DNA from 2 places in the Gordonia sp. Z-3 genome. Region 2 is predicted to be linked to the other one. Evidence: riboswitches for the same ligand, from Rfam matches in the RefSeq annotation. Region 2 holds a riboswitch; the other holds the start of a gene.
What was found. A riboswitch is a leader RNA that binds a small molecule or an ion and turns the genes downstream of it on or off. The one in region 2 is predicted to bind S-adenosylmethionine.

Region 1 (15,524 bases), on a different contig from region 2:
GGCGGCGATCAGGATGATGCCGGAGCGATCACCGAAGCCGTCCATCTCGACGAGCAGCTGGTTGAGCGTCTGCTCGCGCTCATCGTGGCCGCCGCCGAGGCCGGCACCACGCTGGCGACCGACGGCGTCGATCTCGTCGACGAAGATGATGCAGGGGCTGTTGTTCTTGGCCTGCTCGAACAGGTCACGCACGCGGGAGGCGCCGACACCGACGAACATCTCCACGAAGTCCGAACCGGAGATGGTGAAGAAGGGCACTCCGGCCTCGCCGGCGACGGCCCGGGCGAGCAGTGTCTTACCGGTTCCGGGCGGGCCGAACAGCAGCACACCCTTGGGAATCTTGGCGCCGAGCGCCTGATAGCGCGTCGGGTTCTGCAGGAAGTCCTTGATCTCGTAGAGCTCTTCGACCGCCTCGTCGGCGCCCGCGACGTCAGCGAAGGTGGTCTTGGGCATGTCCTTGGTGAGCTGCTTGGCCTTGGATTTGCCGAAGCCCATCACGCCGCCGCGACCACCGCCCTGCATGCGGTTCATCACGAAGAAGAAGAGTCCGAACAGCAACAGCATCGGCAGGATGAAGATCAGGATCTGCCAGAGCGCCGATTCCTCGGTCACGTTCGTCTGATAGGGCGCGCCGGTCTGGGTGACGGTGTTGAACACTTCGTCGCCGGCCGCGGCGGGATACTTGGCGCTGATCTTGGTGACGTCCTGGCCGTCGACCTGGATCGGGTTCTTCAACTCGATTCGCAGCGTCTGCTCGCGGTCATCGATGTCGATGCGGTCGGTGTTCTTCACGTTGAGCTGCGTCAACGCGACCGAGGTGTCCACGGACGAGTACTCGCGGCCGGAGTCACGCATCACGCTCCAGCCCCAGAGGGCGAGCACGATCAACGCCACGATGGCGAGGTTGCGGAAGACTGACTTTCGGTTCATGCGTGTTGGTGGTGGTTCGGGCCGGTCTGGCAGTCCTGCCCGCGCCGTTCCCACTGTCCTTCCCGGTCGACGTCGCGGCCTGCCGCGCGTCGCGAGCGCAGCTGTCCGTATTTGTAGAGGCTACCGGTCAACGAACTTCCGGGGAAAACCGTTCCGCCCACCGTCCGCGGCTGCTCACCGCAGGTACACGGTCAGTTCTGGTACACCGTCGGGCGTAGCCGACCGATGAAGGGGAGATCGCGGTAGCGTTCGGCGAAATCGAGGCCGTAACCGACCACGAACTCGTTGGGGATGTCGAAGCCGACGTCGGCGACGTCGACCGGCGAACGCACCGCATCGGGTTTGCGCAGCAGCGTGCACACCTCCAACGATCGCGGCGAGCGGGTCGCGAGATTCTTCATCAGCCACGACAACGTGAGCCCGGAATCGATGATGTCCTCCACGATGAGCACGTCACGGCCGGTGATGTCGCGGTCGAGGTCTTTGAGGATGCGCACGACTCCCGACGACGAAGTCGACGACCCGTAACTCGAAACGGCCATGAACTCCATCTGCGACGGGATGCTCAGCGCCCGCGCGAAGTCGGTCATGAACATGACCGCACCCTTGAGCACCCCGATCAACACTAGGTCTTGCTCGATGTCGGCGTAGCGCGCCGCCACCGACTCGGCGAGCTCCTGGGTGCGGAGCTTGATCTGCTCCTCGGTGATGAGGATCGCCTCGATGTCGTCGCCGTAGGCGTGCGAGTTGTCGACAGGTGCGGCGTCGGCGGGTGTGGTGTCGGATCCGTGTGGGGACTGCACGCTTCCAGCTTGTCATGTCCCGGCCGGAGCACGCCCACGACCACCCGGATCCGCGCGCGAATCTCGGGTGGATTCGCTGTCGTCGGCGTGGCGTTGGTCAACCGTCCCAGTGGGCCTGGTAACGATGTAGGTCGTTCGTACGACATTTTTTGTGGGAACGGGATGTCGCGCATCACACTAAGATCACGAATGACAACATGATTCACACGCGACACACTTTTCTCCAGCCGTGAACCGATATTTGTGAAAGTGAAATTCGTCCGCAGACGCTGTGATTTCAGGGGGCCTGGTCATTTGTTCTGCGAACGAGATTCCTTCATGCAGCCTGCCCAGCCCGACTCTCGTCGCGGAGTCGATGACCTGAAAGACACCACACATGCATGCACACCCAGGCACCCGCACCCGCGGCCGCGGGCTTCGTCGCCACCTCCGCCTACTGACCGTCTTTTCCTTTGTCACCGTGGCGATTACGGCGTTCGCCGGGGTCGCGCAGGCCGCCCCGACCCAGCCCGCGCAGACGACGTACGACATTCACACGACAGCGACGTCGTTCTCCATCACCGTGCACAACGGCTCGATCAGCACCAATAACGGTGTGCTCGCCATTCGCAATAACGCCGGTGCGACCGCATTTCAGATGCCCCTGAACTATCGCAAGGAATATCTGCAATTCCCCATCGATGCCCGGACCTCGGGAAATAGCGCCACGCTGATACCTTCCCGTGACGTTGCGCGGGCCGTTCCGGTCAATCCGGCCGAGGTCGAGCGGCTGCGGGTGGAGGCTGCCAAGCAGCAGAAGGCGGCTGGCCCGCAGACGAAGCAGGAGCGGGATGACGAGGCGCTGGCTCGGTTCAATCAGGAGTTGAGTGCTGGTCTGTCGATCTCGTCAATTGTCGGCACGGTACTCGGCGCAATCGTTGGTGGGGCGGCGCTATGTCTGCTCGCTGGTATTCCCACCGGCTTCATCGCCTGCCTGCCATTTGTCCCGCTTGGCGCGTCCCTGGGCGGCCTTGTCGGACTCGCCCTCGGCGGTGGTGGATCGCTGATCTGGTCCGCGGTCAACTACTTCAACACCATCAACTCCCCGTTCGTCCCACCCAAGAAGTGACACGCTGACGCTTCACCCCGACGGTCCGCCTCAGTGCTCGACGAGGCGGACCGTCACTTGAGTCTGCGACGTTGGCCTGCCGTGGTCGCGAACTTCTGGCCGCAGTTCCCGCTTCCGGCTTGGAGCCGCACCTGCGGCCGGAACCCACAACTGCAGCCAGAACTGATTGGCCCACCGCCCGCGGCGGCGCGGCGCACGTCAGCGGGGGTGGCGGGTGACGTGTAGCCGCGTTCCGGTGCGGGTGGCGACGAGGCGCGCGGTGGGGTCGCCGCCGATCGCGACCTGCGCTCGGGAGGTGGGATCGCCCACCAGCGAGTCGACGGCGACGATCACCCGATAGGTGGGCTCGGTGGCGCCGACGTCGAGCAGCCAGCGACGCACCGCCCGGGTACGCAACGCCGCCGGAGCGTCAGCGAGGACCGCAGCGTCGAGTACTGCAGCACCGAGTTCTGGGATGTCGGCTCCTGTGATGTCACAGTCTGCACCGATGACCGCCCGGTCATACAGGTCGTCGGCGAGTGCGTCGAGAGCGTCGTTGTCGTCCTGCAGCGACGACGCCGTCCGGCCCAGCGCGTCGACGACCCCGCCGTGCAGCACGTCGTCGAGCAGCGGCAGCACCTCGGACCGCACACGAACCCGGGTGAAGCGGGGATCGCGGTTGTGCGGGTCGTGATGCGGGCGCAGTCCGAGTTCGGCGCAGGCGGCCAGTGTCTGGGTTCGACGAACACCCAGCAACGGTCGGCCCCACGGCGGATTCCATGGCCGCATGCCGGCGATCGATCGCGTCCCCGATCCCCGCGCAAGGCCGAGCAGCACCGTCTCGGCCTGGTCGTCGGCGGTGTGCGCCAGCAGGACGGGCCGGCCGGCGCGGGCGCCGTCGAGTGCGGTGTAGCGAGCGGTGCGCGCGGCCGCTTCCATCCCGCCCGCGGAGCCCACGCGGACCGCCAGCACGGTCGCCTCGGCCCCCAGCCGCCGTGCGGCATCGACTGCCTCGGACGCAACGGCGTCCGATCCCGCCTGCAGACCATGGTCGACGACCAGCGCGCGCACCCGCAGACCAGCACGCACCGCGCACGCCATCAACGCCAACGAGTCCGGTCCGCCGGACAGCCCGACGCACACCTCGTCGCCGACGCCCGGGTACGCAGCTGCGAATTCGGCGACTGCGCGGGTTACAGCACCCGTTGCATCCACAGGCGCGGTTCGTCGATCTCGTTCGGTCGCGGCATCGTCTCCGGCGAGGTCCAGATGGTGTTGAACTGCTCCATCCCGACTGCGCCGACCACTTCGTCGACGAACGCCTTGCCCCGGATGTACTGCGCCAGTTTGGCGTCCATGCCGATGAGAGCCCGGATGATGCGCTGGATCGGGTTGCGGGGTGCGGTGCGTCGTTTGTCGAAGGCCGCGCGGATGTTCGCGACGGTCGGCACGTGCACGGGGCCGACGGCATCCATCACGTGATCGGCGTGGCCCTCGAGCAGGGTGCCGAGCATCATCATGCGGTTGAACGCCTCGTACTGTTCGGGCGTCTGCAGCAATTGCATCGCGCCGAGCACGCCCTTTTCGCGGGGTTTGTCGCCACGCAGCGTCTCGGTGATTCTGCCGATGATCTCGCCGGTCGATTCCCCCGCATCCGAGGTGAGGATCTCCAGATTGTCGATCATGTACTGGCGCAACCAAGGGTTGGCGGAGAACTGCACCCGATGGGTCACCTCGTGCAGGCACACCCACAACCGGAAGTCGCTGGGCACAACCTTCAGGGACCGTTCGACGGCGATGATGTTGGGTGCCACCACCATGAGCACGCCGGGGTCACCGGTGTCGGGGTCGGGGGTGAACGGGTCGTACTGCCCGAGGATGGCGCCGGACAGGAAGGCGAGCAGCCCGCCCGCCTGCACTCCCCCGGCCTTCGCGGAGAGTCCGGCGAGTCCGGAGGTGTCGGCCTCACCGCTGACGCCGAGCATCGACTGCATCGAGCGGGAGGCGGCGTCGACCCATTGCTTGCGGTCGAGGATGCGGGTGGTGGGCACCCGCAGGCCGTCGGCCAGACCGGTCAATTCGCGGACCGGCGCCTCGGCGCGGGTGGCCGCATCGGCCAGTTCGGCATAGGCGGCGTCGAGCGTGTATGCGGTGGTCTTGGGTCCCGGTCGGGCCAGTCGCCGTCCGGTGGCCGCGGCCAGGCCCCAATCGATCCGGGCGCCGATCGACTCGGCGTCGACCTGGTCGAGAGTCGTGTCGTTGCTGTTCATCGGCACCCACATTCCCTCAGCGCGCCGGCCACGTCGTCGAGCGCGGGCCGTGCATCGGCCGGGGACGTGCCTCCTGACATGAGCGCGAACGCCAGCACCCGGCCGTCGATCGTCTGGACTATCCCCGTCAACGAACTCACCCCGGTGAGGGTTCCCGTCTTCGCGCGTACCCATCCGGCGCCGGGATTGGTGTCCGGGTCGAAGCGGTCGGTCAGGGTGCCGGTGCCGCCGGCCACCGGCAGTCCGTCGAGCAACGACCGCATCAGCGGCTGCGACGGCCCGGCCGCCGCGCCCATCAGGGTGTCCAACACTCCGGCCGGCACCCGATTGGCGTACGACAGCCCCGACGCGTCGCGCAGGGTCACCGCCGACATGTCGAAGCCATGCCGGCTCAGCGAGCTCTCGATGGCGGCCACTCCGCCGGCGAGGCTCGCCGGGCCGCCCTGCGCGGTCGACAGTTCGACCGACAGCGTCTCGGCGAGCACGTTGTCGCTGAAGCGCATCATGTCGTTGACGCGCGTCACCAGCGGCGCCGACTGCACCTGCGCGATCACCTGTCCGCCGGTGGGCACGGTCTGCTCGGTGACGGGGGCGTCGACGCCGAGCGCCGCGGCCAGCGACTCCCCGGCGATGATGGCGGGGTCGGCGACGCGCGGCGAGTACTCGTCGAGCGGTTCTATGCGGGCGCCGTCGGCCATCAGCGATTCGATGGGCGCGATGTCGCCGCCGGCGATGTCACCGTCGTCCCAGGTGCTCTCCATCGACGGCCCGGTGTAGGCACTGGTGTCGACGGCCACCGAGGTGACGTCGATACCGGCCTTGCGGATCTGCGCGGCGAGGTCGGCGATGCGGGGGGCGCGCGTGTAGAAGGTGTCCGCGCCGGTCGGCTGCGCCGACAGGGTGGGATCGCCTGCGCCCTTCAGGATCACCTGTCCGCCGGGGCCGGCGACGACCGTGGTGGTGATCCGCTGATCGTGTGGCAGATCCAACAGTGCCGCGGCGGCGGTGAGGATCTTGGCGTTCGACGCCGGAACCCGCGGCTCGGTTGGCGAGTCCGACCAGAGCTGCTGCCCGGTGAGCGCATCGCTGATCTCCCCGGTGAACTCACCGAGTGCCGGGTCGGTGACCGCCTCTTCGATGGCCTGCCGCACCCCGGCGGGAGTGGGTTCGGGCGCGTTCGGCGGGACCGGGTTGATCTGCGGGTTCACCGCGATGGCGGCCGGCTGCGGCGGGATGCCGGGTGGCAGTTCCTCGGACGAGTCGATCTGCAGCGCGACGGCGACGGCGCCACCGCCGATGAGGGCCAGGATGACCACCGAGATCAGCGCCCACAGCACTCCTCGACGCGACCGCAGCGAACGACCCGACCTGCTGTCGGGCCTCGTCGATCCGAGCCGCACGCTCCGCCACCTCCGGTGATCGCCGTGGGGGTCGGGCCCCCATGTCCGCCTCACAGTATCGTTGAGGCGATCTGCGCAGGCGACTGCTCGTCGGCTGCCGTCACCACCAGCGACAAATGTGCCAGGAGGAACTGTGGAATTCGATGTGACCATCGAGATCCCGAAGGGTAGCCGCAACAAGTACGAGGTCGATCACGAGACCGGCAAGGTCTACCTCGACCGCTACCTGTACACGTCATTCGGCTACCCGGCCGACTACGGCTACATCGACGGCACCCTCGGTGAGGACGGCGACCCGTTGGACGCGCTGGTGCTGCTACCCGAGTCCGTCTACCCCGGTGTCATCGTCAAGTCCCGTGTGGTCGGCATGTACACCATGACCGACGAGGCCGGCGGCGACGACAAGCTGCTGTGCGTGCCCGCCGACGACGTGCGCTGGGACCACATCCAGGACATCTCCGACGTCAGCGAGTACGAGCTCGGCCCGATCTCCCACTTCTTCGAGCACTACAAGGACCTCGAGCCGGGCAAGGAAGTTCAGCCCGGTGGTTGGGTCGGCAAGGCCGAGGCCGAGAAGGTCGCCCAGCAGGCCATCGACCGCCTCGCCCAGCAGCCCCACGAGGCCAACGAGCCCTCTCGCGGCTGAGCAACCGCACCTTCCGCGGCTGAGCAACGGTCACCTTCCGCTGGCAACGCCACCAGCACGGCGGTCGAGTGGGCGTTGTTTTCCGTCGAGTGGGCATCGCTTCCAAGCAGAACCGCACGTTCTGCCGGAAGCCCGACGCCCACTCGACGGAAAACAGCGCCCACTCGACACGAAAAACGTGCTGGGCACGGTGCGAGCGTGACTTACGTTGCTTTCGCGGGCTCCGTGGTCGCGCCGACGGGCCGACCCGTCCGCAATGGCAGTTCCTTCCAGGTCACCGTCCCGATGATCGCGAATGCCGCCATGATCGACACGGCCAGGAACACGCTGTCCATCGAGTTCGCGAAGCCCTCCTTGATCGGGCGGGCGAGTTCCGGCGGTAGTTCCTGGATCACCGACGTGTCCGACATGACGTCCGACGACGCCGACGCCTGGCCGGGGTTCTGTGCCGCGGCAATGAGACCTTGCGCGAACTCACGGGTCTGCGGGTTGTCACTCTGCGCGGCCTGCGCCACCGCCGCCTGATACTCCGGCTGTGTGGCGGCCGAGCTCATCTCGTCGGCGATATTCGGCCCCATCAGGGAGAACAGCACCGAGAAGAACACCGCCACACCCATGGTGCCGCCGATCTGGCGGAAAAAGGTCGCGGTGCCCGTCGACAGGCCCATGTCCTTGGGCGGCAGGATGTTCTGCATCGCCAGCATGATCGGCTGCATCAGGTTGCCCAGGCCGAAGCCGATCAGCGCGGCGATGAGCATCACCAGATACAACGGGGTGTCCACGCCGACGAGGTGCATCAGGAATGCACCGACGGTGATGAGCACCGAACCGATGATCGGGAAGATCTTGTACCGCCCAGTGCGCGAGATCAGCTGACCGGACAGGATCGAACCGGTCATCAGGCCCAGCACCATCGGCAACATCTGCAGGCCGGCGACCATCGGACTCGATCCACGCAGCACCTGGTAGTACTGCGGCAACATCGAGATGCCGCCGAACATCGCGGCACCGACGATCACCGAGATCCCGATACCCTGCGAGAAGATCGGGTTCCGGAACACCCGTAGCGGGATCAGCGCCTCGTCGCCCATCCGGTTCTCGATCCAGATGAAGGCGGCGATGCCGACGACGCCCACCACGTAACACAGCCAGGCAGCTCCGGAGGTCCAGCCCCATTCGCGGCCCTGCTCGGCGACGATGAGCAGCGGCGCGACGGCGATGGCCAGGGCGGTGGCGCCCCAATAGTCTGTGCGGCCACCCTGTCCCTTCTGCTGGTCGTAGTTGAGGACCTTGTAGATCAGCACCAGCGCGGCAATCCCGATCGGCACGTTCACCAGGAAGACCCAGCGCCAGCCGGTGACGAACAGGATCGACGACTGTCCGGCGAAGAGACCACCGAGCACCGGACCCAGGACGCTGGAGGTACCGAACACCGCCAGGAAGTAGCCCTGGTACTTGGCACGCTCACGCGGCGGCACGATGTCACCGATGGTGGTCAATGCCAGCGTCATCAGGCCACCGGCGCCGAGGCCTTGGAAGGCACGGAAGGCCGCGAGTTCGTACATCGACGTCGCGATGCTGCACAGGAACGATCCGATCACGAAGATCGAGATGGCCACCATGAAGAACGGCTTGCGGCCGTACATGTCCGACAACTTGCCGTACAGCGGTGTGACGATGGTCGCCGTCACCAGGTAGGCGGTCGTCGCCCAGGCCTGCATGTCGTAACCGTTGAGGTCGTCGGCGATGGTCCGGATCGATGTCGACACGATCGTCTGGTCCAGCGCGGCCAGGAACATCGCGCTCATCAGGCCGGCCAGCACCGTCAGGATCTGACGGTGACTCAACCCGGCGCCGGCGACGTCGTCGTCGCGGGCCGTGGCCGTGGATTCTGTCATTTCTGTCCTTTCACAAGCGCTTCGAGCGAGCCGGATCCCGTCTTGGCGCATGGGGGTGCGATCACGGACTCGGCGGCGTCGACGAACCTGCCGAGCAAACCGACCAGGGTGCGCAGTTCGTCGTCACTCCAGTCCGACATGGCGTTGTCCATGGCTGTACGACGCACCGTCCGCATCGCCTCGACGCGGGCTCGGCCGTCGTCGGTGATCACGAGCTGGGTGGCGCGACCGTCGTCGGGGTCGGCTTCGCGGCGTACCAGGCCGAGATCGACGAGTTGGGCCACATAGCGACTCACCGTCGACGGGTCGGCGTTGAGGCTCTCGGCGAGTTCCCGTGACCGCATGGGCTGGCGGGCCAGGTGGAAGAGCGACTTGAAGGCGGCCGACTCGAACTCGCCGTCCGGTGTCTTGAACGTGGTGTGTGCCGCACGGTCGCGGATGCGGATGTATCGGGCGAGAGTGTCGAACAGCTCGTCGAGAGCTCCCTGGTCGAGCATCACGCCTCCTCGAGTTCTTTACTTTCCCTTTGCAATTAGTTGCGAACTGCAATTAGTTGCTGGACGCAAGTATGCGCGCGGATTCGTGGGAAGGCAAACCGTTACCTACGATCAGAAAACGTGACTCCTCAGCCGCCTCCCACATCGGGCAACCGTCCGCATTTCACCTCCATGCCCGATCTCGCCCTTCGCGATCTCGGGGGCGCGGTGGTCTGGACCAACGACGACCTATTCGCCGAGGCGCAGAACCTCATCAAGACGCCGGCGGCGCAGTACCAGCCGGCCACGTTCGGTCACAAAGGCCAGGTCTACGACGGCTGGGAGACCCGGCGACGGCGGCAGAGCGGGGTCGACCAGGCGATCGTCCGACTCGGCGCGCCCGGCGTCATCTACGGCGTGGTGGTCGACACGTCGTGGTTCAAGGGCAACTATCCACCGCACATCTCGGTGGAGGCCGCCGCAGTGGAAGGCGTCGTCTCGGTCGATCAACTACTCAACGACGTCGAGTGGGTCACGATCGTCGACAAGTCCCCCGCCGAGGGTGACACCCGCAACCCGTTCAAGGTCGATGCGAAGAACCGGTTCACGCACGTGCGACTGACGATGCATCCCGACGGCGGCGTGGCCCGCTTCCGCGTGCACGGTCGCGGAGTGCCCAACCCGCACTTCTTCCGCTACGGCCACTTCGATCTCGCCGCACTGGAGAACGGTGGCCTGATCACGGCCTGCTCCAACATGTTCTACAGCTCCCCCAACAATCTGCTGATGCCCGGACGCGCCCGCAACATGGGCGAGGGCTGGGAGACCTCGCGGCGCCGCGACGACGGCAACGACTGGGTCCAGGTCCGGCTGGCCGGGCGCGGCCAGGTCAGCCTCGTCGAACTCGACACCAGCTACTTCCTCGGCAACGCTCCCGGCGCGGCGACGGTCCGGGGTCGCGACGGCGAGAACGGCGAGTGGTTCGAGGTCCTGCCCCGCACCGAGCTGCAGCCCGACACCCGCCATCGCTTCGTCATCGACCTCGATCGTCCGATGACCGAGGCGCGCATGGACATCTACCCCGACGGTGGGATGGCGCGGTTCAAGCTGTACGGCACATTGACCGACGATGCGGAGGCCGAGCTCGTCGAGCAGTGGGAGCGTGGCGAGGCCTGAGCTTCGCGCGCATCTATCGCGCATCCGCGCATGTCGAGACGTGCGCGGATGCGCGCTCGGTGCGCGGATGTGTCAGGCCTGCAATCGGTGCAGCGCCTCCACCAAACGGTTGATGTCGTCTGCGCCGGTCCCCAGGCCGAAGCTCGCGCGCACCGCACCATCGGGAAAGCCGAGCCGTTGCAGCAGCGGATGTGCGCAGAACTTTCCGTCGCGCACGCCGATTCCCGCTGTGTCACTGAGATGTTCGGCGACTTCACGGGGCGCGTGACCGTCCACGACGAACCCGGCTATACCGACCCGGTCGGTCGAGTCGTCGAAGATCCGCAGCAGCTCGACGCCGGCGATCCCGGCCAGTCCGGCGTCGAGGCGACCCAACAGCTCCGCCTCATGCGTACCAATGGTCTCGAAGCCGATGCCGGCCAACGCCTCGCAGGCCGCCGCGATCGCGATGGCGCCCAGCACGTTCGGTGATCCCGCTTCGTGTCGAGCTGCGCCGCTGCGCCATTCGACACTCGCCGACGCTGCGTCGTCGAGGGTGACTGCCGCCGACGCACCGCCGCCGGCGAGGTACGGGTCGGCCGCGTCGAGCCAGTCCGCCCGGCCGATCAGCACCCCGGCGCCGAACGGCGCGTAAAGCTTGTGTCCGGAGAACACGAGGTAGTCGATACCGTGGCTGACCATCGACACCGGCCGGTGCGCGACGAGCTGGGCTGCATCGACCAGGATGCGGGCGCCGTGTCGGTGGGCCAGCGCGGCGAGCCGGCCGATCGGCAGCACTTCACCGGTCACATTGGACGCCGCGGTCACCGCCAGCAACGCAGCCGGCGCCGCCGCCAACTCCGCCTCCAGTGCAGCCAGGGTGCCCTCGATAGTCGACCGCGCCCGCACCACCCGCGAGCCCCCGGTGCGCTCGCGGGCCGTCCACGGCAACAGATTCGCGTGGTGCTCGATATCCAGGACGACGACATCGCCGCGGGTGGCCCGGGCGGCCAGATTGATCGCGTCGGTGGTGCCGCGAGTGAACACCACGGCGTCGTCGATCCGTCCGCGCACGAAGGCTCGTACCGACTCGCGGGCCGACTCGTACCTGACGGTGGTGACCTGCGAATGATGTCCGGCACCCCGATGGACGCTCGCGTACTGGCCGAGCGCGGCCTGCACGGCGCCGGCCACCGCGGCCAGCGCCGGCGCACTGGCCGCGTAGTCGAGGTTCACATAGCGCACCGACCCGCCTGAGCACAGAGGAACGTGCGCGGTGGCGCCGACGACCTCGGCCAGCGGCGGGATCGGGGTCGGCTGCGGGCACGCGGGCAGCGGCGCAGCCGCGAGTGACGTGATGAATGGGTCTGACAGCACAGTGGACATGAACGCTCCTAGGGAATCCGCACTTGCCGTGGCCACCTCGACCACAGCCGGGTCGTCACCCGGAGCACCCCACCGCGGAGGAGGGTTGCCGGCCAGCGAGCCGGGGCTTGTCACTGGCACTCATGACCCGCATCAACAGTCGCCCATCGGCCCCGGACGAGTCAATTTCCGATCAGCGTGCGCGAAACCCGGCGAGCCGCGCCGGTACCGTGAGGTCATGTCCACTTCCGACGGCGACGACCGCGAGGTGTTCGTGCTGTCCCGACCCCACGGCACCGTCCGCGCCCGTGGTCGTCGGCGTGCGTTCACCGACACCGCCGCCGCCCGCGCAGCCCTCTCCACGGGTGACGTTCGGGCCATCACCGGGGCAATCCCTTTCGACCCAGCCGACAATGCGACGCTCGTCGAACCAAAAGTCCTCGATGTGGACGCCGCACCGCTGACGCCGGTGCCGCCGACACCGCGCGAGGTTGTGTCCATGACGGCCCACCCCGATCCACGAACCCACCGCGACCGGGTGGTCGCAGCCATCAAACAGATCGCCGACGGCGTGGTCGACAAGGTGGTCCTCGCCCGCGCCGTCGACATCGTGATCGGGCAGCCGGTTGAGGTCACCGATCTGCTTGCCGCACTCGCGGGCGGCAATGTCGACCACAACGCCTTCGCCGTGGACGTAGGGGCCGTCATCGGCGACGATTCGTGGCTACTCGGCTCGAGCCCGGAAGTGTTGTTGCGCAAGACGGGTCAGGTCGTCACCTGCCGACCGTACGCAGGCTCGGCACGCCGATCCGCCGACCCTACCACGGACCGTGCGGCCGCCAAGGCACTCGCGTCGTCGTCGAAAGACCTCGCCGAGCACCGCTTCGTCGTCGATTACCTCCGCGACCGGCTCGCCCCGTTGAGTTCGGATCTGGATGCACCGTCGACCCCCGAGGTCCGCTCCACGGGCGAGATCTGGCACCTGGCGACACCCATCCGCGCGACGCTGCGTGATCCGTCGGTCACCGCGCTGGATCTCGCGGCGCTGCTCAGTCCCACCCCCGCGGTCTGTGGCACACCGAGTGATGTTGCCGCCCAGTTGATCCGCGATGTCGAAGACCCACGCGGGTTATACGGGGGCGCGGTCGGCTGGTGCGACGACGCCGGCGACGGCGAGTGGATGGTCACCATCCGATGCCTGCAGCTTGCCGCAGATCGCCACAGTCTGCGCACCTGGGCCGGCGGCGGGATCGTGGCCCAGTCCGACCCACAGGACGAACTCGACGAGACCACCGCCAAACTCGCGACCGTCCTCAACGCATTGGGTATAGCGCATGCCTGACGACTTCCTGATCGCCCACAACCCGGAGGAGGGTTCGTCGCTCCTCGATACGTCGCCCAGCGGTTGGGCTGACTCTCCGGTGATCGAGTAGGTCCGAGGCGCTAGCCGAGGGCCGTATCGAGATCAGGCCGCCGACTTCCTTACCCCAGCGCCCGATCGAGATCCGCGATCAGGTCGTCGACGCCCTCGAGCCCTACCGAAAGCCGCACCACCGAGTCGGTGACGCCGATGGCGGCTCGACCTTCCGGACCCATCGCACGATGGGTAGTGGTGGCCGGGTGGGTGATCAGCGACTTCGAGTCGCCGAGATTATTCGAGATGTCGATGACCCGTAGGCCGTTGAGCACCTCGAAGGCCCGCTTCTTGCCACCGACGCCGTCGCGGTCGGCGATCTCGAAGGTCACCACGGTGCCGCCGCCCGACATCTGCGCCTTGGCGAGTTCGTACTGCGGATGAGACTGCAGGAAGGGATATTTGACCCACGCCACCCGTGGATCGGCCTCCAGGAACTCGGCGATCCGCAACGCCGAGGCGACCGAGGCGTCCAACCGCAACCGCATCGTCTCGAGGCCCTTGAGCATCGTCCAGGCGTTGAACGGACTCAATGCCGGCCCGGTGTGGCGCATCAGGGTCTGCACCGGGCCGTCGATGTACTCCTGCTCGCCGAGTACCGCACCGCCCATCACGCGTCCCTGGCCGTCGATGTGTTTGGTCCCGGAGTAGACGATGACGTCGGCACCCATGTCGAGTCCGCGCTGCAGCAGCGGGGTGGCGAACACGTTGTCCAGCACCACCTTCGCGCCGGCGGCATGGGCCAGCTCGGTCACTGCCGCGACGTCGACGAGGGTCTGCATGGGGTTGGACGGGGTCTCGAAGAACACCGCCGTGGTGGGCGTCGACAGCGCATCGCGCCACTGGTCGAGGTCCTCGCCGTCGACGAACACCGTCTCCACACCCCAACGGGGCAGGATCTCGTTGCACACCACGAAGCACGAGCCGAACAGGCTGCGTGCGGCCACCAGGCGGTCACCGGCCTTCAGCAGCGCACCGAGCGCGACGAACACGGCGGCCATTCCGCTGGCGGTGGCGAAACACGCTTGCGCACCTTCGATCTGGCGCAGACGTTCCTGGAACATCTCGACTGTGGGGTTGCCGTAGCGGGAGTAGACGAAGCGCTCGTCCTCACCGGTGAACGCGCGTTCGGCGGCCTCCGCCGAGTCGTAGACGTAACCACTGGTCAGATACAGCGCCTCGGAGGTCTCGAAGAAACCCGACCGGTCGAGGCCGGCGCGCACCGCCAGCGTGTCGGCCGAAACACCTTCGGGCAGTTGCCGGCTCACGACTGCCGCCAGGGGAGGTTCTGCGCCCGCCAGCCCGCGTTGCCGCGATGGTCGTCGGAGTCCAGCCCACCTTCGAAGCCGTCGAGCACGTTGTAGGCCTTGCCGACCCCGTCTGCGGTCGCGGCCTCGGCCGCCCCGATGGACCGATGTCCGGACCGGCAGATGAAGATCACCTCGTCGTCATCGGCGATTCCCGCATCGCGCAACTGCGAGACGAACGCATCATTGTGGCGGCCGTCCGGGAAGGTGTTCCACTCGATGAACACCGTCTTCTTACCGATGACCTCGAGATCCGGCACACCCACAAACGCCCACTCGGCCCGGGTGCGGCAGTCCACCAGCACCGACTTGGGGTCGTTCTCCAGTTTCTTCCACGCCTCCAGGGGCGTGAGGTCACCCGCGTAGCTCACGACGTACACACCTTCCAGTCCCCGTCTTCTCGCACCACGACCACATCCGTGACCTGTTCTGAGTCCGGCGTCTCGTCGAAATGCCAATGTACCTGTGCGGTCGCCCGGTCACCGTTCACGGTGATGTCGGCGATCTCCGGGATCACGATCTGCCCGTTCTCCTCGAACGAGACCCGGTTCTGCTCGACGAATGTGTCCTTGTCCGGGAAGGTGTCGGAGGCGAGTTCCGCAGCGCATGTGGCCTCCCGGTAGCGCGTGTAATCCAACTCGTTGCGAGCGGTGTACGCATCGTTGACCGCATGCTGGATGTGCGCTTCGGTACTCATCCGGTCGTCGGCGGGACGGATCAGATACGAGATGCCGATGCCGATCGCGGCGATGGCCACCACACCCAGGGCCACC
Region 2 (15,524 bases):
CTTCTGCACATCCTTGGGTTCCGACGTCGCCGCCGCACCCTTCGGCAGATACACACTGGCGACGGTCATCGGACCCAACGGCCCGTCGAGATCGGCCTCGAGGTATCGGCCGGTGGGATCGAACTCGGTATCACCGAAGCCGACGCGAACCGCCTCGATCGGCAGGCGGCTGAGAATGCCCACACCGGCGTGCCCCTTGACGACCGAGTCGCTCATCTCCAGTTGCCAACCGTCGGCAAGCGCCGGCGCCAACGCCTCGTGGGCCTGCTCGGCATCGGCTCGGATCTCCTGCATCAGCACGATGTCCGACTCGGTGCCGGCCAGCCAGGCATGCAGGCCGCGGTTGCGTTCCGAACGGTGTTTCACGGCCGCGCGGATTCCGTTGACGTTGACAGTGGTGATGGCAAGTGACACGGCCACGAGGGTACCGGCGAAATTGGTGCGTCCGTACCAAAGGTAAGGCAACCCTTGCCATGGGTAGCGCTTTATGTAATCCTTGCCTAACTGATCCGATTCGAGGTGAAACCGATGTTCGTTTGCATATGCCGCGCAGTGACCGAGGACGAAGTCCACGAGCACTGCTCAGCGGGCGCCATGTCCGTGGACGCCATCGGCGAACGATGCGGCGCCGGTGAAGGTTGCGGCACATGCCTCGAGCGACTCGCACAGATCGTCTCCGAAAGGACCGCCACCGCGACCACCGCAGCATGATCACCGTCGTGTGACGGCCGAATCCACAACCTCACGTTCAGATGCCGAACGTGGGGCTTTTCGGCGTGCTACGTTCATCTCACCACTGTGAACGGAGGAACGGTCATGCGCGGCGACGACGAAGTGATCGCACTGCTCAACGAACAGCTCACCAGCGAGCTGACCGCCATCAACCAGTATTTCCTGCATTCCAAGATGCAGGCCAACTGGGGCCTCACCGAGATCGCGAGCAAAACCCGCGCCGAGTCCATCGAGGAGATGCAGCACGCGGAGATCCTCACCGATCGCATCCTGTTCCTCGAGGCGCTGCCGAATTATCAGAAGATCCTTCCCCTGCGCATCGGTCAGACGCTGCGCGAGCAGTTCGAGTCCGACCTGGCCATCGAGATGGAGGTCGTCGAACGGCTCCGCCCGGGCGCCACGATGTGTCGCTCGAAGGGCGACATCACCAGCGCGAAGATCCTCGAGGACATCCTTGCCGACGAAGAACACCACATCGACTATCTCGAGACCCAGCTCGAGCTGATGGACCGCATCGGCGAACAGCTCTACCTGTCCAAGACGGTCGCCACACCCCCGACCATCGACTGAGGTCGGGGCCCGCGGCGTCGCCCGGTGAACAGCGCCAAGCCCAACACCGCGATCCCCGCGACCGCCAGCCCCGCACCCATCATCGACGGCGCCCGGTATCCGTGCCCCGCGGCGATGACGAGGCCGCCCAGCCAGGCGCCTGCCGCATTGGCGATGTTGAGTGCGGAGTGATTCAGCGCCGCCGCCAACGTCTGCGCGTCGTCGGCCACGTCCATCAGCCGGGTCTGTAGTGCGGGGATCGTCGATGCCCCCGACAGACCGATGGCGTAGCTCAGGATCATTGCCGCCCAGGCGTTCTGCAGGGTCAAAGCGAACAGCGCCAGGGACACCGAGGTGGCGATGAGGCCGGCGAGGATGCCGAACGGGACGCTGCGGTCGGCGAGAATGCCGCCGACGATGTTGCCGCTGACCATGCCGAGTCCGAACAGCATCATCGCCACCGGTACGAGCGACACCGGCACACCCGCCACCGTGGTCAGCGCCGAGTTCAAGTACGTGTAGTAGGCGAACATGCCGCCGAACCCGACCACGCCGATCAGCAGGGTGAACCACACCTGCGGCCGGGCCAGTGCGCCCAATTCGGTCATGGGATTGGTCACCCGCATGTCGGCCAGCGGCGGAAGGCTGCGCATCAGCGCCACGATCGTCGCCAGACCGATGACCACCACCAGTGCGAACGCCGAACGCCAACCCAGCGATTCACCGAGCCAGGTGGCCATCGGCACACCCGCGACATTGGCCACCGACAACCCGAGCATCACCTTGCCCACTGCCTTGGCACGATCACGCGGGCCGGCCAGGTGCGCGGCGACCAGAGCCGCCACCCCGAAGTAGGCGCCGTGCGGCAGACCGGCGACAGAGCGCGCGGCCATCAACAGGCCGTAACTCGGTGCCAGCACCGTCACGAGGTTGCCGACGGTGAACGCGACCATGAGACCGATGAGCAAGGTCCGGCGCGGGACGCGGGCAGTGAGCGCAGCGATCAACGGGGCTCCGACCACCACCCCGAGGGCATACGCCGAGATGACGTGACCGGCGGTGGGCTCACTGATCCCCAGGGTGCCGGCGATGTTGGGCAACAATCCCATCGCCACGAACTCGGTGGTACCGATCCCGAAGCCGCCCAGTGCCAGCGCGATGATGGCCCACCGCCGCACCGACGGGGGAACCGGCGCGCGGTCGGCGACGGTCAGGGCTGCGGAATCGGCAGGGGCTGAAGACACTCCGTCACCAACCACGGCCTCCCCGGACGTGATTCCCCGAGCCGGGCGTGAGTTCGTTCACACGGGTGCGCGGCTACTCGTCGTCCTCCGGACTGTCGCCGTCCGACGTATCGACCTTGGACGAGCCGGAGCCCGATCCGGTGCCGGTCACGCCCGTCGCGGGGCCGGGCTCGGTTCTGCTGTCGCCCTCGCCGTCGTCTTGATCGGTGTTCTCCGCGGTCGGGGTGTCCGGGTCGGACGTGTCCGTCTCGATCGGTGCCGGCACCTCGGCCGTCGAGGAAGCCGTGCCCGACGAGGAGGCGGGCGGTGTCGTCGGAGACGACGGGGGCGAAGTGTCGGCCGTCGTGGACGGACTCGTCGGCGTGCGGCGGACCGAGGTGGCCGTCGAGCTGCCGGCCGTCGTCGGCCAGCTCGGTGGCGTAGCGTTCGGTGGCGTAGCGCTCGGTGACGATTCAGGCCCCGAGTCAGGTGCCACTGCCGACGTAACGGCCCCGGACTCCGAGGGCGTCGGGCGTTCGGGGCCCACCGCCTCGGACTCGATGTCCGTCACCTGCGACATCGCACGCAAGAAGGTGACCTGTCGGGGCGCATCGTCGGCGCTCTCTTCCGTGACGTGCGGACCCACGACCGTGCTGCGGGTCGGCAGCGGTCCGATGATCTCGCCGGCCCAGTACTTCACGAAGTTGGCGGGGATCAGCACGATGCTCTTGGCGCTGGCGGCCAGGGCGGCGACGCCCTCCTTGACATCGTCGGGTGCCCGTTCGACCACTCCATTGAGGATCTTCTCGAACACCAACAGATCGGGAAGATAGCCGCCGTAGCCGACGTTCGGCAGCGGCGGCAGGACGTCCTGGACGACGCGGACCACCGGTTGCAGGTTGGACAGCTCGATCCCATAGGGCAGATCGACGGTCCACCGATCGGCGAGGACATCGCGGATCCTCGTACCGTCGAGCCCGATCGTCTCGGCACCATCGCGGATGACGCCGATGATGGCCGAGTCCGCCTCGGCGATGCAGTCGGTTTGGTCGGCTCCGCAATCGACCGCGCGTCCCGTGTTCCATACCGGTTCGGTGGGATCGCGATACATCTGCCAGTTGTACAGACCGTGCTTGGTGAAATAGCCGACCAGGCCGTCGACGGTCCCGATGGGGTCGTATAGCGGGTCGGGCAGGTCGCAGATGGGGTCGCCCTCGACGCAAACCGAGACCACCGCGTCCTCGAGCTCCCCGAAACCCCGGTTGCCATGGCCCTCTCGGGCGCCGCTCATGGTGAGTCCGGGGATCACGCCGATCAGTGAGAGTTCGATGCCACGGCCGGTCTTGTCCCCCACCCGCCGGGGATCGGCGTAGAGCTCGCCGGACAGGCCGTCGGTACTGATGTCGACGACGATCGGTTCGCCCTCGTCGTCGAGCTCCGGGTTCCCGTGCTCGTCGAGCAGCACGACCTTGTCGTCGCGGTCGTTGCCGATGTCGGAGAGGACGTCGCCGGCCACCCGCGCACCCTGCGAGTAGCCGGCGACCACCACCGGCGTGTCACAGTGATACTGGTAGCGCGCGATCGCCTGCTTCGTCGCAGCGTTGCCCTGCGTCACGCTGTCGTCATAGCCCGCGGCGCCGAGCGGCCACAGCGTCGTCGGATAGTCGGCGTTGATCACTTTGTAGGGAGCGTCCGCGTAGCGCGAGTCGTCGGCGGTCCCGGGCGTGTCATCGATTCCGGTGCCGCTGAACCGTTGCTTGACGCCGATCATGTTCGCCGCGTCCGGGTCATTCGTCCCGCCGACGATGATCACGGCGCCCGCACCACAGTCGTAGTCGTCGTCCGAATCCGCCCGGGCCACGCCAGCCGGAAGGCAGTACGCGGCAGCCACCGCGAGAGCACCCGCCATGGCAACGAGCACGACCGTCATCCGGTGTGCCGAACGGCACCGAGCAGGCATCAGATCTCTTCTCGTCGCAGGGCCTGGGCTGGCGACAGCCTAGATCCGCGATCTCAAAGACCGCATCATCGTTCGTTAGACTAACGACTCTCACCTGGGGTTTCAGTCGCACTGCGGCCGAAGTTCATCCTTTCGGACGACAGTTGTTCTCATTTTGTGACCTGCCGATCCAGGCGTGTTCCGATCACCGCGAACAACACGGTTCTCAGTCGCGCAGGGGCGTGCTATATCCTTGACGCCAGGTCATGAGCATCAGCGTCAAGCCCCGGCTCGCTGATCGGCAACCCTCCAACCGCGGTGGGGTGCTCCGGGTGATGACCGGGTTGAGGAATGCGGATGCGTTCCGAGGCAAGCGCGGGTCCGAAGGTCGGACCCCACCAGGGTCGTCGCACCCTGCCGACCGCAGAAAGTAGGACATGGTCATGTCTGACGCCACTGGCTCCGACGCCGTCGACCCCACGGCGAACTGGAGCTTCGAGACCAAACAGATCCACGCCGGGCAGACGGCGGATCCCACCACCAACGCACGGGCATTGCCCGTGTACCAGACGACGTCGTACGTCTTCAACGACACCCAACACGCCGCGAACCTCTTCGGGCTCGCCGAACCGGGCAACATCTACACCCGGATGATGAACCCGACCCAGGATGCGGTGGAACAGCGAATCGCTGCACTCGAAGGTGGCGTCGCCGCTCTCCTGCTCGCGTCGGGTCAGGCCGCCGAGACGTATTCCATCTTGAACATCGTCGAGACCGGTGGCCACGTGGTCTCCAGCCCACGGCTCTACGGCGGCACATTCAACCTGTTCCACTACACGTTGCCCAAGCTCGGCATCGAGGTGTCCTTCGTCGATGATTCCGAGGATCTGGACTCCTGGCAGGCGGCCATCAAGGACAACACCCGGGCAGTGTTCGGTGAGACCATCTCCAATCCGAACAACGAGATCCTCGACATCGAAGGCATCGCCGAGGTCGCACACCGGAACAGCCTCCCGCTGATCGTCGACAACACGGTCGCGACGCCCTACCTGCTGAACCCACTCGCCCACGGCGCGGACATCGTGGTGCATTCGGCCACCAAGTACATCGGCGGCCACGGCACCGCGATCGGCGGTGTCATCGTGGACGGCGGTACCTTCGACTGGCGGGTACAGCGCGACGGCGTCGATCTCTTCCCGGGCTTCACTACACCGGACCCCAGCTATCACGGCGCCGTGTTCGCCGACCTCGGCGCCCCGGCGTTCGCCCTGAAGGCCAGGGTCCAGTGGCTACGCGACACCGGCGCGGCGATCTCTCCGTTCAACGCTTTCCTGTTGGCGCAGGGACTGGAGACGCTGAGTCTGCGCATCGAACGCCACGTGAGCAACGCACGTCGCGTGGCCGATTTCCTGGAGGGGCACGCGCAGGTGGAGTCGGTCGCCTACGCGGGTCTGTCGTCGTCGCCCTGGTACGACCGCGCCCAGAAGCTACTGCCGAAGGGGCAGGGCGCCATCGTCAGTTTCGAGATCACCGGCGGCGTGGATGCGGGTAAGAAGTTCGTGGACGCACTGACGTTGCACAGTCACGTGGCCAATATCGGTGATGTGCGATCACTGGTGATCCACCCCGCCTCCACCACCCACAGCCAACTGGCCCCGCAGGAGCAGATCGACGCCGGCGTCACCCCTGGTCTGGTGCGGCTGGCAGTGGGTATCGAGGGCATCGACGACATCATCACCGACCTGGAACTGGGGTTTGCTGCTGCCAAGTGATGTGTGGGACAACAGCATTCATGTGACAACAGGCCAATGCGTCGACTATCGAGTGTGACGAAGAGTGAGTGAATTGTGTCGGTGAGTATCGAACCGCAAACCCAGCCCGCTGATCGCCCCGACTGGGAGCAGATGCCGGACGGGGCGATGTCCAGTGTCCGCATCGGTGCGGTATCTCTCGACAACGGCCAACGGCTCGACGATGTCACCCTGGCCTTCCAGCGCTGGGGGACATTGTCGCCCACCCGCGACAACGTCATCCTCACCCTGCACGCGCTGACCGGTGACTCACACGTCACCGGCCCCGCCGACGACGAGCACCCGACCGCTGGATGGTGGGACGGGCTGATCGGCCCCGGACTCGCCATCGACACCGACGAATGGTGTGTCATCTCGGCCAACGTGCTCGGCGGATGTCGCGGCTCCACCGGACCTGCATCGCCGGCCCCGGACGGGCGGCCGTGGGGCTCTCGCTTTCCGCAGATCACGGTGCTCGATCAGGTTCGCGCCGAACGAATCCTGATGGATCACCTGGGGATCACCGGAATCGGCTCGGTGGTCGGCGGGTCGATGGGCGGCGCGCGGGCGCTCGAGTGGGCCATCGAATATCCGGAGATGGTGCGCAGCGCACTGGTGCTCGCGGTCGGGGCCCGGGCGACTGCCGATCAGATCGGCACCCAGACCACTCAGATCGCCGCGATCCAGGCTGATCCCGCATGGCAGAACGGCGATTATCACCGCACGGGCCGTGCTCCCACCGCCGGACTGGGTGTGGCCCGGCGGATCGCCCATCTCACCTATCGGGGTGAGGTGGAACTCGATCGTCGCTTCGCCAACCATCCCCAGGCCGACGAACAACCCCTGCACGGTGGTCGCTACTCCGCCGACAGTTACCTGCAGCATCAGGCGGACAAGCTGACCCAACGCTTCGACGCCGGCAGCTACGTCGTACTCAGCGAGGTGCTCAACCATCACGACGTCGGCCGCAACCGGGGCCGCGTCGAGGACGTCCTGGGTGCCTGCCAGGTTCCGGTGATCGTCGGTGGGATCGCGTCGGACCGCCTGTATCCGATACGGCTGCAGGAAGAACTCGCCGAGCAACTCGGCAACTGCGTCGGGGGTCTGCAGGTGCTGCACTCCGACAACGGTCACGACGGTTTCCTGACCGAATTCGACGCGATCAGTGACCTTCTCAAGCGCACGGCAGAGATCGCCCGAACCTGAGACCCGACCCGACCCGATGGCGGTCGGCCTGATCGGCGCTACCGGACCGGGGTCGGCGTTGTCGTGGTCGGTGTGGTCGTGGACACCGGCGCCGCATCCTCCGGAGCCGCGCGCCGCGGTGCCGGCGTCGTCGTGGTCGGCGTCACCGGTGCTGCGGGTGGCGCCTGCGTGGACGACTGCGGCAGCAGTCCCGGTGGGATGAACTCCGGCAGGGTCGGGGTGGGGCGGGTGCCCGGCGGCCACGGCAACGACGGCAGCGGATACGGCAGCAGCGTGCGTGTCGGTGTCGACGTGGCGGGGCCCGACTCTGCGGTCGGCGGCAGTTCCGTGGTCGCCCATCCCGGCGATTCGTCCCACCGCGGTTGCGGCTGCTGCGTCGTCGGCACCATCGGTTCAGGTTGGAGCTGCGGGGTCCGCGGCGCCGGTGCGGCGGCGGTGGTGGTGCTCGACGTCTGGGCGGTCGTCGTGGACGTCTCCGACTCGATGGATGTGGCGACCGGCGGTATCGGTGACGGCGCCGGGGCGTTGTGACCCGCCAACGATGAACTCACCGCATAGATCGTCATCGTCGCAGCCGCGAGGATCGCCCCCACCACCGCCAGCGGAGTGGCCGAGAGCCATTCCCGGTTGCGCCGCCCACCGATGAACGCCAATCGCGAGGTTGCCGCCGAGGTTTGTGCCCGGGCCGCAATCGCCGCGCCGACCGATGCCGCGAGTTCCGGGGCGTCGGGCACCACCACCTCGACGCGGGCCGTGTCGAGCATGGCACGCACGGCCGGCAGATTCGCGATGCCACCGACCAGCACGACGGCTTCCGGGCGGGCGTCACGCACCGCACTCTCGGACAGATAGCGCGTGATCACCGCACGGGCCTCGGCGACCATCGGAGCGAGAGCCCGCTCCATCACGGCGCTGGTGAGGCGAGGATGACCGCGGCCTTCGGCCAGCACGACCGAATCGTCACCGTGCGGAGTGACCTCTTCTTTGGCGGCGCGGCAGGCCGCGAGGAGTGCGCTGCGACGGCCGCGCGCCAGGTGACTGTCGCGGTGGGTGTCTTCAGCGGTCAGCTCGGCCACGAGCGCCCGGTCCACGTCACGGCCGGCCAGCGCACGCGAGCGCATCGGCGCCGAGATGCGTTGCGAGGACGGATCCACGGTGTAGAGCGACATCCCCGTATCACCGCAATCGGCCACCACGACCGACGCGTAGCGGTCGATTCGCCCGCTTGCCGACAGATAGGCCACCACAGCGTCGCCCTCGTCGACGAGATGGATCTGACGACGCGGACCGCTGCCCCGCGAGGCCAGATCGCGCCGCTGCTTGGCGGTGCGCGCTGCAACGCCGATGGGTCCGACACGCCGACCGGCGTCCCGGGCAGCGGTGAGCATGAGGTCAATGCCGGCGTTCACGCGACCCGCCATGTCGAGGCCGTCGCTTCGATCGATGTCGATGACCCGGGTGTCGACCACGTTGCGACCCACGTCGTCGCGGGTGAGCAGGACGAAATGGATCATGCCCTCGCCTGCGGACACACCCATCGACGTGTAGGTGTCGGCGGTGGTCGAGTCGTCGGTGGTGATCGTCGAAGTGATGCGTTTTCTCCAGCTGTGTTGTCCCCGGTCGGGGGCCGTCAGGTCACATGTTGATCTCTATTGTAATCAATCTGTGCCCAACGGATCGATGGACGTCGCCAGCCACAAGATCAGCGAGCCCACCGACGCCATCACGGCGACGTCAAAGAATTTACTTCTGACCTGCAACAATCCCACTCTTGAGGTTGGAATGAAGGCACGTAACACGGCACCGAGCAGCAAGACCGACCCGAAGACGAAAGCGCCGCGACGCCAGCGGTCGAACAACACGAGCACCGCTGCGGCGAGCAGACCGAGCAACACGACGAAGTACGGAATCTGCACCAGGTAGCGGCGCAACCGCGCTGCGTTGCGGCCACGCCGGACCCTGGTGACGGAGCCGCGGGCCGTAGGGTCCCGGTCGGCCGGCGTCACCCCGACGTTCCCACCCGGGCCCGTTCGGCCAGCTGCGCCTCTGCCCGTTCCACCACATTGACCAGCAAAAACGCGCGAGTCAGCGGCCCGACGCCACCGGGGTTGGGCGACACGTGTCCGGCCACCTCCCATACGTCGGGAGCCACATCGCCGGTGAGTCCGGCATCCGTGCGGCTGACGCCCACGTCGATGACGGCGGCACCCGGCTTCACCATGTCCGCGGTGATCAGGTGCGGCACGCCGGCGGCGGCCACGACGATGTCGGCGCGGGCAACTTCCGCCGCGAGGTCACGCGTGCCGGTGTGACAGAGCGTGACAGTGGCGTTCTCACTGCGGCGGGTCAGCAACAGCCCGATCGGGCGACCGATGGTGACGCCGCGCCCGATCACGGTGACCCGCGCCCCGGCGATCGGGATGTCGTATCGCCGCAGCAGATGCACGACGCCGCGCGGCGTACACGGCAGCGTCGCCTCCTTGCCGAGAACCAGTCGCCCGAGGTTGATGGGATGCAGACCGTCGGCGTCCTTGTCGGGATCGATCCGCTCGAGTGCCGCGTTCTCGTCGAGGTGCCGCGGCAAGGGCAACTGCACGATGTAGCCGGTACATGCCGGATCGGCGTTGAGATCGTCGATGGCCGCGTTGAGTTCCTCGGTTGTCGCGTCCGCCGGCAGGTCCTTGCGGATCGAGGCCACCCCGATCCGCGCGCAGTCGGAGTGCTTGCCCTTCACATACGACTGCGATCCGGGGTGGTCACCGACGAGGACCGTGCCGAGGCCCGGGGTGATGCCGGCGGCCCGCAACTTCTCCACGCGGGCTCCGAGGTCGGTGAAGATCTCGTCGCGAGTGGCCTTGCCGTCTAGTCGTATCGCGGTCACGGGAGACCATTGTTCCACTCCGACTAGCGTGACCGGACGTGGACACTCATCCGATGTCGAACGACGCCGTGACCCGAGCCGATGTCATCGCGGCACAAGACCGGATCGCGGGGCATCTGCGGCGCACGCCGACGCTTCGAACTGCACTGCCCACGGTGGACGGGCCCGTCGAGGTGGTCATCAAGCTGGAGTATCTGCAGCTCGGCGGGTGCTTCAAGGCGCGCGGCAGCCTCAACGCGGTCCTGCATGCCGCAAACGATGGACGACTCGACGATGCCGGCGTGCTGGTGGCCTCGGGCGGCAATGCCGCGATCGGCGCGGCCTGGGCGGGCCGGATCGCCGGTTGCCGCTGCACCGTTGTAATCCCCGAGACCGCGCCGACGGTGAAAGTGGAGCGGCTGCGAGCGTTGGGCGCTGATGTTCATTTGATCGGTCGGCGCTACCAGGACGCGGCCGACGCGGCTGCGCAGATGATCCGGCGCTCCGGTGCGCCGGCACTGCACGCCTATGACCTGCCCGACATCGTTGCCGGTGCCGGGACCATCGGTCTCGAGCTCGCCGAGGACGTGGACGGTCCGCTGACCTGCGTGGTCTGTGTCGGTGGGGGCGGACTGCTCGGCGGCATGACCGCCGCGACGGGACCCGGTGACCGGATGGTCGGGGTCGAACCGATCGGGGCGTCGTGTCTGCACCAGGCCATCGACGCCGGCCGACCGGTACCGGTGGAGCTGGACAGTGTCGCGGCCGATTCCCTGGGTGCCACCCGCCTCGGCGACATCTGCTGGGCCACGATCGCCGGCCGCGAGGTGACCAGCGTGACGGTGTCGGATGCCGACCTGATCGCGGCTCGTCGGATGCTGTGGACCGACTACCGGATCCTGGTGGAACACGGCACCGCGTCTGCGGTCGCCGCCATCTGCACCGGCCAGGTCACCGCCGCACCAGACACCACACTGTGCGTGGTCCTCTGCGGCGCCAACACCCCCTTCACGCTCGACCCGTAACCGTTTTGGCCGCAGTTCCGGGTTCCGGCTTGGGGCCTAAACTGCGACCGGAAGCAGAAGCTGCGGCCAGAAGTTCTGGACTCGCGACACTGGCTAGACTCGCCGATCATGTTCCGCATCATGTTCTATCAGCCGTGCATTCCGCCGAATACCGGCAACGCGATCCGGCTGGCCGCCAACACGGGGTGCGAGTTGCACCTCATCGAGCCGCTGGGATTCGACATGTCCGATGCACAGGTGAAACGAGCCGGACTCGACTACCACGAGATGGCGACCGTGACAGTACATCCCGATCTGACGGCGGCATGGGAGACGCTGCAGCCGGAACGGGTGTTCGCATTCACCGCCCACACCTCGCGCTATCACACCGACGTCGACTATCGGCCCGGCGACGTGTTGCTGTTCGGTCCCGAGCCGACCGGCCTGTCCGACGACGTCCTCGACCAACCGCAGATCACCGACCGTCTGCGGATTCCGATGCTCGACGGTCGTCGGTCGCACAACCTGGCCAACGCCGCCAGCATCGTCGTGTACGAGGCCTGGCGGCAGAACGGGTTCACCGGCGCGGTGTGAGGGACGCGGCGCGCACCTCAGTCGATGCGGAACCGTTTGGTGCGCGATGTCGCGCCGCCCACGAGTGCGATGCGACTTTTGGGCACCCTGAGATGGTCGGCGAGGATCTCGGCGACCGCCTTGTTGGCCCGTCCCTCCGCTGCCGGCTCGCGCACGTAGACGGTCATCGATCCCGCCGGATTCGTCTCCACCAACGGCCCTTTGCGGCTGCCCGGCTTCACGGTCACCACGATCTGTTTCCCCATGACGGTTTCCCTACTTCCATCCTCGGGCCAGTATGTGTCAGTGCCAGTCACGCGAACGTGTTCCCACTCGAAGATCCAAGCGCTGCAAACGCTCTGCCACCACCGTCACCGCCCCCTCGGCATTCTGCACGGTGCCCCGGATCAGCAACGCCGAGGCCGAGTGTGCCAGATTCCGGTGCCGCGTCCACAGCCCGACCGAGCACACCACATTGACCATTCCGGTTTCGTCCTCCAGGTTGATGAACGTCACGCCGGACGCGGTGGCCGGACGCTGTCGATGAGTCACCGCACCGGCCACCAGGACGCGCGAACCGTCGGCGACCGTCAAAAGACCATCCGCGGGGATCACGCCCATCGCCGCCAACCGCGGCCGCAGGAACTGGGTCGGATACGACGTCGGGGTGATCCCGGTGGCCCACGCGTCGGTGGCCGCGAGTTCCACATCCGAAAGCCCCGGAAGCGTCGGCGTGGGGGCAGCCGCCTCGAGTGGCAGTTGATCCGAGCGGACCGTCGCGGCCGCCCCGGCCTCCCAGAGCGCTTGCCGCCGACTCATCCCGAAACAGCCGAACGCATCTGCACCGGCGAGCCCCTCGAGTTGCGCGACCGTCAGACCGGCCCGCCGGGAAACATCCGCGATGTCGGCGAAATCCCCTTCTCGAGTGCGACATTCGACGATCCGGTCGGCAACGTCGGCACCGACGCCACGCACTCCACCCAGACCCAGACGGACCTCGAGGCCCGCGTTCTCCAGGGTCGCATGCGCCAACGACCTGTTGATGTCGGGTCGATGAACCCGCACACCGTGACGCCGGGCATCGGCGACCAGCGATTGCGGCGAGTAGAAACCCATCGGCTGCGCCCGTAGCAGCGCCGCGCAGAACGCGGCCGGATGGTGCAGCTTGAACCACGACGAATAGAACACCAGCGACGCAAAGCTCTGCGAATGACTCTCCGGGAAACCGAAATTCGCGAATGCCGCCATCTTCTCGAAGATGCGGTCGGCCATCTCCCCGGTGATCCCGTGCAGTTCCTGCATCCCGGCGTAGAACCGCCGACGCAGCCGCTCCATCCGTTCCGGTGAGCGCTTGGACCCCATCGCACGCCGCAACTGGTCGGCCTCCGACGCGTCGAATCCGGCCACATCGACCGCCAACTGCATCAGCTGCTCCTGGAACAACGGCACCCCCAGGGTCCGGTCGAGCGCCTTACGCATCGACGGATGTTCGACGGTGGGTTCCTCGGCACCATTGCGGCGCCGGATGTAGGGGTGCACCGACCCACCCTGGATGGGACCGGGACGGATCAGCGCGACCTCCACCACCAGGTCGTAGAAGGTACGCGGTCGCAGCCGCGGCAGGGTGGCCATCTGAGCACGCGACTCCACCTGGAAGACGCCGACCGAATCTGCGCGACAGAGCATCTCGTACACCTCGGGCTCGGTGAGGTCGAGTGTGGCGAGGTCGACCTCGATCCCCTTGTGCTCGGCCACCAGATCGATCGCGTAATGCAACGCCGAGAGCATCCCCAGACCGAGCAGATCGAATTTCACCAGACCGATCGCGGCGCAGTCGTCCTTGTCCCACTGCAGGACACTGCGGTCGGCCATCCGCGCCCACTCCGTGGGACACACGTCGGCGATCGGCCGGTCACAGATCACCATCCCACCCGAGTGGATACCCAGATGTCTTGGCATACCCAGGATTTCGCCGGCGAGTCGGGTGACGTCGGCAGGCGCCTCGTCGGGCGCGCGACTCCAGGCGTCCTGCTGGCCGGTCGCATATCCCAGTGCCCGCGACATGTCCCGAACGGCGGACTTACCGCGATAGGTGATGACGTTGGCGACCTGCGCGCTGTAGTCGCGACCGTATCGGCGGTAGACGTACTGAATCGCCTCTTCGCGGCGGTCGGATTCGATGTCCACGTCGATATCCGGCGGACCGTCCCGCTCCGGCGCGAGAAACCGCTCGAACAGCAACTTGTTGGCCACCGGATCGACATTGGTGATCCCGAGGGCATAGCAGACCGCGGAGTTCGCCGCGCTGCCACGGCCCTGACACAGGATGTCGTTGGCCTTGCAGAAATCGACGATGTCGGCGACCACCAGGAAATAACCCGGGAAGGTGAGGGTCTCGATGATGGCGAGTTCGTGCTCGATCTGCCGGTAAGCCTGCGGATGAGCACTCGGCGGGCCGTAGCGACGCAACGCCCCGGCCATCGCCTTCTCCCGCAACCAGCTGTTCTCGGTGTGCCCGGCGGGTACATCGAACGGCGGTAGCTGCGGCGCGATCAGACCGAGCCGGAACGCGCAGTCGGTCGCCAGACCGACCGCGTTGTCGATGGCCTCCGGGTGGCCCGGCAGCAACCGGGCCATCTCGTCGCCGCTGCGTAGATGTGCTCCGCCCACCCCCGGCAGCCAGCCGTCGATGGTCTCGATATCGGTGCGGGCACGGACCGCGGCAACGGCCGTGGCCAGTCGACGTCGCCGCGGACCGGCGAAATGCGCACCGGTGGTCGCCACCGTCGCCAGCCCGAACTCGCCGGCCAACCCGGCCAGGACCGCGTTGCGTTCATCGTCGTCGGGCAACCCCTGCGCGGTGAGTTCCACGACGACGTCATCGACCCCGTACCGCTGCACCAGCCCGGCCAGCGCATCTCGCGCCGCCTGCGGACCACCCCGATCCAACGCGCGGCGCACCGCTCCTTTCCGGCATCCGGTGAGGATCAACCAGTGTCCACCTGCCATGTCCGGCAGGGCATCGGAGTCATAGCGCAGCAACCCCTTCTCCCCCGCACGCATGTGCGCGTCGGCGATGGTCCGCGACAGCCGCCGATATCCTTCGCTGTCACGGGCGAGTACCAGCAGATGCTCACCCGGCGGATCAGGGACGCCGGTCCGCGCGGCGTCGGGTTCCAGGGAGAGTTCGGCACCGAACACCGTGGGCAGCTCGAATTCGCGTGCCGCCTCGGCGAATCGCACGATCCCGTAGAAACCGTCGTGATCGGTCAGGGCCAGTGCGGACAGGCCGAGACGTTGCGCCTCCTCCACCATCTCCTCGGGCATCGAGGCACCATCGAGGAAGCTGTAGGCGCTGTGCGCATGCAGTTCGGCGAATGGCACCGACGATCGGCCCCGTTCGACCCCGTCGGCGCGGTAGGCCCCCCGCTTGCGCGACCACGCCGGACTGTCGTTGCCGTCACCGGCGTTGTCACCGGGACCGAAGGCCTCGCCCGGACGTCGTCCGTCCGGCGCACGACCGGAGAGCACCCGCTCCATCTCCGACCATGTCGGCGGTCCTTGATCCCAACCCACCGAGGGAGTTTATCGAACATGCGTTCGATGAATCAAGCGCGGACTCACACCCCGAAGGCGGGCGGATAGTCG

Region 1: linked by a shared signal. The riboswitch ahead of VX037_RS16540 (aminotransferase class V-fold PLP-dependent enzyme) and the one ahead of VX037_RS10220 (bifunctional o-acetylhomoserine/o-acetylserine sulfhydrylase) in region 2 are both predicted to bind S-adenosylmethionine.

What each region holds. Positions count from the first base shown of each region.
Region 1 covers NZ_JAZARS010000014.1:26,917-42,440, forward strand. The annotation lists gene ftsH (ATP-dependent zinc metalloprotease FtsH) at 1-930, opposite strand, end outside; gene hpt (hypoxanthine phosphoribosyltransferase) at 1,122-1,733, opposite strand; gene VX037_RS16500 (glycine zipper family protein) at 2,110-2,841, shown strand; gene tilS (tRNA lysidine(34) synthetase TilS) at 3,040-4,035, opposite strand; gene VX037_RS16510 (zinc-dependent metalloprotease) at 4,014-5,090, opposite strand; gene dacB (D-alanyl-D-alanine carboxypeptidase/D-alanyl-D-alanine endopeptidase) at 5,087-6,490, opposite strand; gene VX037_RS16520 (inorganic diphosphatase) at 6,624-7,136, shown strand; gene VX037_RS16525 (MDR family MFS transporter) at 7,340-9,034, opposite strand; gene VX037_RS16530 (MarR family winged helix-turn-helix transcriptional regulator) at 9,031-9,531, opposite strand; gene alc (allantoicase) at 9,703-10,686, shown strand; gene VX037_RS16540 (aminotransferase class V-fold PLP-dependent enzyme) at 10,759-12,051, opposite strand; SAM riboswitch class IV at 12,066-12,179, opposite strand; gene VX037_RS16545 (isochorismate synthase) at 12,269-13,372, shown strand; gene VX037_RS16550 (O-succinylhomoserine sulfhydrylase) at 13,513-14,712, opposite strand; gene VX037_RS16555 (rhodanese-like domain-containing protein) at 14,709-15,122, opposite strand; gene VX037_RS16560 (Rv0361 family membrane protein) at 15,119-15,524, opposite strand, start outside.
Region 2 covers NZ_JAZARS010000007.1:161,355-176,878, forward strand. The annotation lists gene VX037_RS10195 (exodeoxyribonuclease III) at 1-414, opposite strand, end outside; gene VX037_RS10200 ((2Fe-2S)-binding protein) at 529-711, shown strand; gene bfr (bacterioferritin) at 817-1,302, shown strand; gene VX037_RS10210 (MFS transporter) at 1,260-2,495, opposite strand; gene VX037_RS10215 (cutinase family protein) at 2,599-4,464, opposite strand; SAM riboswitch class IV at 4,706-4,825, shown strand; gene VX037_RS10220 (bifunctional o-acetylhomoserine/o-acetylserine sulfhydrylase) at 4,887-6,215, shown strand; gene metX (homoserine O-acetyltransferase MetX) at 6,291-7,439, shown strand; gene VX037_RS10230 (Hsp70 family protein) at 7,478-8,977, opposite strand; gene VX037_RS10235 (DUF3017 domain-containing protein) at 9,098-9,445, opposite strand; gene VX037_RS10240 (bifunctional methylenetetrahydrofolate dehydrogenase/methenyltetrahydrofolate cyclohydrolase) at 9,442-10,320, opposite strand; gene VX037_RS10245 (serine/threonine dehydratase) at 10,374-11,324, shown strand; gene VX037_RS10250 (tRNA (cytidine(34)-2'-O)-methyltransferase) at 11,433-11,897, shown strand; gene VX037_RS10255 (DUF167 domain-containing protein) at 11,915-12,142, opposite strand; gene VX037_RS10260 (error-prone DNA polymerase) at 12,180-15,452, opposite strand; gene VX037_RS10265 (GNAT family N-acetyltransferase) at 15,497-15,524, opposite strand, start outside.